2 linked regions of the Chlorobaculum parvum NCIB 8327 genome follow. The protein of the gene in region 1 interacts with the protein of each later gene in a pairwise test. Links are inferred from orthologs where the notes say so. Each region holds a gene or a part of one and is shown in the gene's direction. Other genes may lie near its edges.

Region 1 (4,409 bases):
ATCGAGTACATCGGCGAGGTGAACGACCGCCGGAAAGGGGAGTTGCTCCGGAACGCCAAGGCGCTGCTCAACACCATCGACTGGCCCGAGCCTTTCGGGCTGGTGATGATCGAGGCGCTCGCCTGCGGCACGCCGGTGATCGTGCGGCGGTGCGGCTCCAGCCCGGAGGTCATTACCCACGGCGTCACCGGTTTTATCTGCGACAGCCAGCTCGATTTCATCAGGGCGATCCACAATATCGACTCGATTTCAAGGGCTGCATGCAGGCGCGAATTCGAACAGCGCTTCACCTTGCGTCACATGGTTGAAAAATATGAAACGCTCTATCGGAACGTCATCGCTGCTCCCTCCGCGCGCTCTTCGGTTCCTTCGCCTCCGCTTATCCTGAACGCGACCCAAGCGATGAAAAGACGCCGAACGTTTTTGTAACCTGTTGCTTGGGCTTTACTTGCCGTGGCGTTTTGGTTTGACGCACCTCGGTGTTCTTTTCAAAATGAACCGCAGGCACAGCTCGACAGCCTTTCGTGCCGCTCGCTGGTGGACACCCAATTTTGATCTTGCAGGAACGGCTCGAAAGGTTATAATGATGGGTGAAGCACCGGCACGGCGGATGATTCCCACGCCGTCCGGCGATTGCAACCAGTCAGGAAAAGTGCCTTGGAGTTCGTTCATCTTCACACCCACACCCACTACTCGATGCAGAGCAGCCCGATCTTTCCGGGCGAGCTTTTCGCGGCCTGCAAGAAGCAGGGCATGACGACCGTCGCCGTGACCGATTACGGCGCAATGTTCAACATGCCCGAGCTGTTCGGCCAGGCGGCGAAGGCAGAGGTGAAGCTGATCATGGGCTCGGAGATCTATCTTGCGGGCACCGACGCGCACGATACGGGCCGCCCGGCTACGCTCATCCTGCTCATCCGCAATGACATCGGCTATCGCAACATGTGCGTCATCCTGTCGCGGGCGGCGAGGGATGGTTTTTCAAACGGCTTGCCGCATGTGGATCGTTCAGTCCTCAAAGAGTGCAGTGAAGGGTTGACCTGCCTGTCGGCGGCTCATTCCGGGCAAATCGGCCGCACGCTGCTTGCGGGCAACGAAGCAGAAGCTGCGAAGCTGGCGGAGCAGTACCGTTCGCTTTTTGGCGAGCATTTCTACCTCGAACTTCAGAAGCACGGTGTGCCCTACGAGGAGCTGCTCGTGCCTGCCACGATCCGTCTTGCCGAACAGCTCGGCATTCCGCTGGTCGCGACCAACAATGTGCACTATCTCGATCGGCGCGACTCCGGTTGCTATCGGGCGATGATTGCCAACCGCACCAAGGAGCGGCTGAACAGCCAGAACCTGCAATGCCTGCCGGGCCACGAGAACTACTTCAAGTCGGCCTCGGAGATGTCCGCGCTCTTCGACAACTCGCACGACGAACTCAGCAACACTGTGAAGATCGCCGAGGCGTGCTCCTACAAGTTCGTCGATCAGGATCCGCATCTACCTAAGTTCCCGCTGCCGGAGGGCTTCGACAGCGAGAAGGGGTATCTGCGCCACCTGACCTGGGAGGGGGCGCGCAACAAGTACGGCGTGGAGGACGGTGCAATTCCGGAGGAGGTGAAGGAGCGCATCGAGCTGGAGCTTGGCGTCATCGAGAAGATGGGTTACAGCGCCTACTTCCTGATCGTCAGTGACCTTATCGCCGCTTCGCGCGAGATGGGCTACTCGGTCGGCCCCGGACGCGGCTCGGCGGCGGGCAGCATCATCGCCTACCTGACCGGCATCACCCGGATCGATCCGCTGAAGTACAAGCTGCTGTTCGAGCGCTTCCTGAATCCGGAGCGTATTTCGATGCCCGATATCGACATCGATTTTACACCGGTCGGCAAGCAGAAGGTTCTCGATTACACCGTGCAGAAGTACGGTGCGGAGAGCGTGGCGAAGGTGGTGGCTATCGGTACGCTCGGCGCGAAGGCGGCAATCCGCGATGCAGGGCGCGTGCTCGATGTGCCGCTCAAGGCAGTCGATCAGCTCGCCAAGCTGGTGCCCTCCAAACCGGGGACATCGCTCAAAGACGCTTTCAAGGAGGTCAAAGAGCTGAAACGGCTTGTCGATAGCGATCCGCAATACCAGCAGCTCATGCAGTACGCGCGGGCGATGGAAGGGCGTGCACGCAACGTCTCGATGCACGCGGGCGCGGTGGTCATCACCGATGGCGCGCTCGAAGAGCAGGTGCCGCTTTACGTCTCCAACAAGATCGAGACCGAGGAGCGCAAATACGCCGACGAGTTCGACCAGAATGACATCGACGGTACGAAGGCTGAAAGCAGCGACGAGAAGCAGGTCGTCACCCAGTTCGACAAGAACTGCATCGAGCAGGCGGGTCTGCTGAAAATCGACTACCTCGGCCTCGAAACCCTCGCCGTGATCGACGAAACCCTGCGGCTCATCAAGAAGCGGCACGGCATCGACATCGAACTCGAAAAGGTGCCGATGGACGACCGCCAGACCTTCCGCATCTTCCAGGAGGGCAAGATGGCCGGCATCTTCCAGTTTGAATCCTCCGGCATGCAGAGCTACATGACGCGGCTCCAGCCAACGACTATCGGCGACATCATCGCTATGAGCGCGCTTTACCGACCCGGCGCTCTGAACGCCGTCATCGACGAGCACCGCAACGCGGTCGATCTGTTTGTTGACCGCAAGCACGGGCGCGAGGAGATCGACTACATGCACCCGATGCTTGAGGAGATTCTCAAGGAGACCTACGGCGTCATCGTCTATCAGGAACAGGTGATGCAGATTTCGCAGGTGATGGGCCGCTTCTCGCTCGGCAAGGCGGACAACCTGCGCAAGGCGATGGGCAAGAAGAATCCGGCGCTGATGCAGAAGTTCAAGGAGGAGTTCGTGCAGGGTGCCGTCAGCATCGATGTCAACGAGGCTCTGGCAACGCGCATCTTCGACCTGATGGCCGAGTTCGCGGGTTATGGTTTCAACAAGAGCCACTCGGCGGCATACGGCGTGCTGGCCTACTGGACGGGCTACCTGAAGGCGCACTACACCATCGAGTTCGTCACGGCGATCCTGAACAGCGAGATTGGCGACACCGAGCGCATGAAGCACCTGACCGACGAGGCCAAAGGGTTCGGTATCTTCACCCTGCCGCCCTCGATCAACCAGAGCGATGCGCTCTTCTCGGTTGACGAGCACAAGGGCAAGCCCTGCATCCGCGTCGGCTTGTCGGCTATCAAGCAGGTTGGTAATGGGGCAAGGGCTGTTGTTGCGGCTCGTCTGCGCCGTGACGGCAAGCCGTTCGCCAATCTGTTTGATCTGACTGCTTCGGTCGATCTGCGAGCTATGAACCGCAAGGCGCTCGAATGCCTCATTCAGGCCGGAGCGCTCGACGAGATCGATCCCAACCGCGGCAAGCTGCTGGCAAACGTGGACAAGGCCATCAAGTTCGGGCAGATTCAGAACAAAGCGGTCACGCTGGGCCAGGGCGGCTTTTTCAACGACGACTTCAGCAACGAACAGGCCGGAATCTACTACCCGGAGCTGGACAACGGCGAGCCCATGCCGGAGAGCGAAAAGCTCCAGCACGAAAAGCGGCTTGTCGGTTTCTACCTCAGCCACCACCCGCTTGATCGTTACCGGCGTGACTGGGAGGCCTTTGCCAACCTCACGCTCGACATGCGCGAGGTGACCCCCTCGAAGCTCTACAAGACGATCGGAGTGATCGTTTCGGTCAAGCCCTATCAGGATCGTAAGGGCAAACAGATGCTGTTTGGCGTGCTCGAAGACTTCACCGGCAAGGCTGATTTTACCGTGTTTGCAAGCGTTTACGAGCAGTATCGCCACATGCTTCAGCCCGACGAAGCGGTGATGCTTAGCGCTGAGGCTGAAGCGCGGGACGGCAGCCTGAAGCTGCTGGTTCGCGAGGTCGCACCGCTCAAAAAGGTGCGTTCCGCCCTGATCAAAAAGGTGATGTTGCGCATCGATGCCGACGATCCCTCGCAGCTCGAAAAGCTCAAAGAAGTACGCGAGCTGTTCGAGAAGCACAAGGGGGAAACACCGGTCGATTTCGAGCTTCGGGCCACAGTAGGAGCGAAAATCGAAATGCTGAAGGTTTTTGCGCGTAACACGCCGATTGAGCCCGATGACGAGACACTCAACCAGCTCGAAGAGATTCTCGGGCCAGATAATGTGAAAATAACCGGATAGAATTTCAGCACTTGTTGCCAAGTTCTGATTTATTCAGTTATATTGGCATAGAGTAACAGTGTTTCTCTTATCAATTGTTAACCCTTATCGTTAGATCTTATGAGCGGAAAATATTTTGTGGCTACTGATCAGAATTTCCAGTCTGATATCATCAACTCTGATAAAGTGGCTCTCGTTGATTTCTGGGCTTCCTGGTGTGGCCC
Region 2 (3,069 bases), 370 kb from region 1 along the record:
CTTGAAGCTGACGCGCATCACCTGATGACCGACGTCTGGACTTCCGTCGGGGTGATTGCCGGTGTTGCGCTGGTGTGGCTCACCGGACTGACCTGGCTCGATCCGCTCATTGCGCTCGTCGTGGCGTTCAATATTCTCTTCACCGGTTGGCGTCTTCTGAAACGCACCGCGGACGGCATGATGGATGCCGCGCTCTCCCCCGACCAGATTGCCGAAATCCAAACCGCTCTGCTTGAGGTGTGCGGGGACGAAGTGACATACAAAAATCTCAAAACGCGGCTGGGCGGCAATGTGGCGTTCATCACGCTCGACGTTCTCGTTCCGGCCAGCTGGAGCGTGCAGCTCGGCCACGACTGGTGTGAGCGCATCGAAGCGCATCTGCATCAAGTCATCCAGAACTCGCAGGTCGTGACGCATCTCGAACCGCGCACACAGTCGTGAAGAGGAGCGTCATTGAATCGTGGAGGTGATGGCGGCATGAAGTATCGTCTCATTGTGTTTGATTTCGACGGCACGCTGGCCGACAGCGAACAGAGCATCATGGAGGCCATGCGGCTGGTGGCGCGTGATTTCAGGCTGTCGGAGATCGATCCCGCAATTGTCCGCCGCGGGATCGGACTGCCGTTGCAGCGTACGATTGAAATGGGGCTTGGGCTTGAAGCCGATGATGCCGCTGAGGCGGTCGAGCGTTACCGGAAGTATTACAAGGAGATCGCTTTCGACACGACCAGTCTGTTCCCGGAGGTCAAGGAGACGCTGGAGCTGTTGCAGCGGGAGTATTTGCTTGCTATCGCTTCCAGTAAAAGCAGGCAGGGGCTTCTGTCTATGATGCAGCATCTCGGCATTTTCCAGCACTTTGCTTCCATCGCCGGAGCGCAGGATGTGCAGCGGGGCAAGCCAGCGCCCGACATGGTGCAGCTCTCGCTGGCGCGCCTCGCTGTTCCGGCGGAACGGTGCCTCGTCGTGGGCGACACGGTGTTCGACATCGAGATGGGCCAGCGGGCATCCGCCGATACCTGCGCCGTTACCTACGGGAACCATTCTGCCGAGGAGCTGCGCGGGGTGAATCCCACCTGGCTCATCGATTCGTTCGAGCACATCCTGTCGTGCCTGCATGGCGGCGGTGAGGCGGATTGACCAATCTTAACCGGATATTTTTTCATGCAACGTGCGTCGGCTGATAGCGTGGTGGTGCTGGACTTTGAAACAACGGGCTTGTCGCCGCAGTATGGTGACCGGGCCATCGAAATCGGCGCGGTGCTTCTCGAAAACGGCGTAATCGTCGACCGTTTCCAGCGGCTGATGAATCCCGGCTTTCGGATCAGCCCGTTCATCGAGAGCTATACTGGCATTACCAACGAAATGCTCAAAGTCGAGCCGCCCTGCGAAGAGGTGATGGCCGGGTTTTCGGACTTTATCGCCGGGCACAACATCGTGGCGCATAACGCCTCGTTCGACCGGCGCTTTCTCGACTTCGAGCTGAAACGGGCGCGCCGAGCCTACGAGGGCGATTGCTGCTGCTCGTTGCTTCTGTCGCGGCGGATTTATCAGGATGCTCCGAACCACAAGTTGCAGACTTTGGTCAACCATGCAGGCATACCGAAAGTCGGCAGCTTTCACCGCGCGTTGGCTGACGCCGAGATGACAGCGCATTTGTGGCTGTCGATGATCGACCGCATCCGCCAGCACTACGGTGTTCAGGCGATCTTCTTCGACCAGCTCACCGAACTTTCGAAAATCGACAAGCTTTACGCTCATCGCTACCTCACCGATCTGGCGAATGGATGAGTGGAACGACGGCGATGAGGACTCTTGAGTCATCGAAAATTTCCGCGCGGAGCATTGGTTCGAAGCGCTGTTTTTGATATACTTTACACGAGCATGTGGTGCCCGGCATGGAATCGTGACGGGCTTAAAAGGGAATCCGGTGCAAGTCCGGAACAGTACCCGCTGCTGTAATCCCGCATCGGTCGCAAGGCTGCTGACACGGTTTGCCGAAAAGGCCACTGTCCCGACAATTCGGGACGGGAAGGAGGGCAAAACCACGGGAAAGTCAGAAGACCTGCCGCATCTTTTTTTACAAGCTTCGGGAATAAAGCACCATATCATCATGAAAAAACCCCTTGTCCCATCTGCCTGGGCAGGCAGGTTGCGCGCCTCATTCAGAGCGCTACGAAACCGGCTGTTCCAGGCGCTTCTCAACCGGTTCATCCCCGGTTTTCTTCACGATCCGTTTCGCCTGCCGTTCGTCGTGCCGATGCGGCCGGTATCGTTTCCCACGAACGCTTACGAGCTTTTCTCTGCTCAGCAGGAGGGAGCCTCGCTGTTGTTTCATCAGGAGGATGACGGGAGCGACAATCTTTCTGAACTCACCTCATGCGCCGCCTGTCAGCGCTGCGCGGGCAACGACAGCATTGCCTTTGCCGGGAACACGCTCACCACGTTTCCTGCTTGGCGGTATAACTGACGGAAGCTATCGGCGCAGAGGCTTTGCGTTATCAAATAAAAAATCTCCGGACACGAGGATTTTCAATGAAACCAACGTTATCAGAGCATGAGCGCCGTCGCCTGGATCTACGCGTCGCTGAAACGGAAAAGCGCACCGGAACCCAGATCGTTCTGAGCGTCATCCAGCGTAGCGACGCGTATGCCGAGTTGCCATGGAACGCTTTCGCTTTGGGCGCGTCGGTCGCCGGATTGATCCTGTTTCTGTTGCATTGGAGGCTCTATGCGTGGTATCCGGAAGCGTCTCTACTGATTGTGGTGGTGGGCATACTGGCGGGTGGTGCGCTTTTGGCGCTGCTGACGGTCATGATGCCGCGATTTGCAAAACTGTTCTTGTCCGACTACCGCGCCGAAGTTGAGGTGCAGCAGTATGCCAAAGCGCTGTTTCTGGATCGCGAGCTGTTTGCCACCCGGCAGAGAACAGGCATTCTGCTGCTGGTCAGTTTGTTCGAACATCGGGTTGTGATTCTGCCTGACAAGGGGCTGGGCAAGCGTTTAAAGGAAGATGATGTAAACAACATGATCGCGGCAATGACTTCATTGCTGAAGCGTAGGCAAGTCGCC

The links.
Region 2: the proteins of dnaE (region 1) and CPAR_RS06120 interact in binary tests that used the Escherichia coli proteins (3 or more experiments, as listed by UniProt). The link is inferred for Chlorobaculum parvum NCIB 8327 from one-to-one orthologs.

What each region holds. Positions count from the first base shown.
Region 1 is NC_011027.1:946,327-950,735, forward strand. Bases 312-4,406 are described here. They hold dnaE (DNA polymerase III subunit alpha), read left to right. Parts: upstream 312-657; coding sequence 658-4,206; downstream 4,207-4,406. Other genes in these bases: CPAR_RS04440 (glycosyltransferase family 4 protein), read left to right, coding at 312-429; trxA (thioredoxin), read left to right, coding at 4,306-4,406. Outside these bases: more of CPAR_RS04440, read left to right, coding at 1-311; more of trxA, read left to right, coding at 4,407-4,409. UniProt on the Escherichia coli protein: DNA polymerase III is a complex, multichain enzyme responsible for most of the replicative synthesis in bacteria. This DNA polymerase also exhibits 3' to 5' exonuclease activity. The alpha chain is the DNA polymerase catalytic subunit.
Region 2 is NC_011027.1:1,320,207-1,323,275, reverse strand. Bases 220-2,974 are described here. They hold CPAR_RS06120 (3'-5' exonuclease), read left to right. Parts: upstream 220-1,161; coding sequence 1,162-1,788; downstream 1,789-2,974. Other genes in these bases: CPAR_RS06110 (TPM domain-containing protein), read left to right, coding at 2,533-2,974; CPAR_RS06115 (hypothetical protein), read left to right, coding at 2,111-2,467; CPAR_RS06125 (HAD family hydrolase), read left to right, coding at 478-1,137; CPAR_RS06130 (cation diffusion facilitator family transporter), read left to right, coding at 220-441. Also shown: more of CPAR_RS06130, read left to right, coding at 1-219; more of CPAR_RS06110, read left to right, coding at 2,975-3,069. UniProt on the Escherichia coli protein: DNA polymerase III is a complex, multichain enzyme responsible for most of the replicative synthesis in bacteria. The epsilon subunit contain the editing function and is a proofreading 3'-5' exonuclease.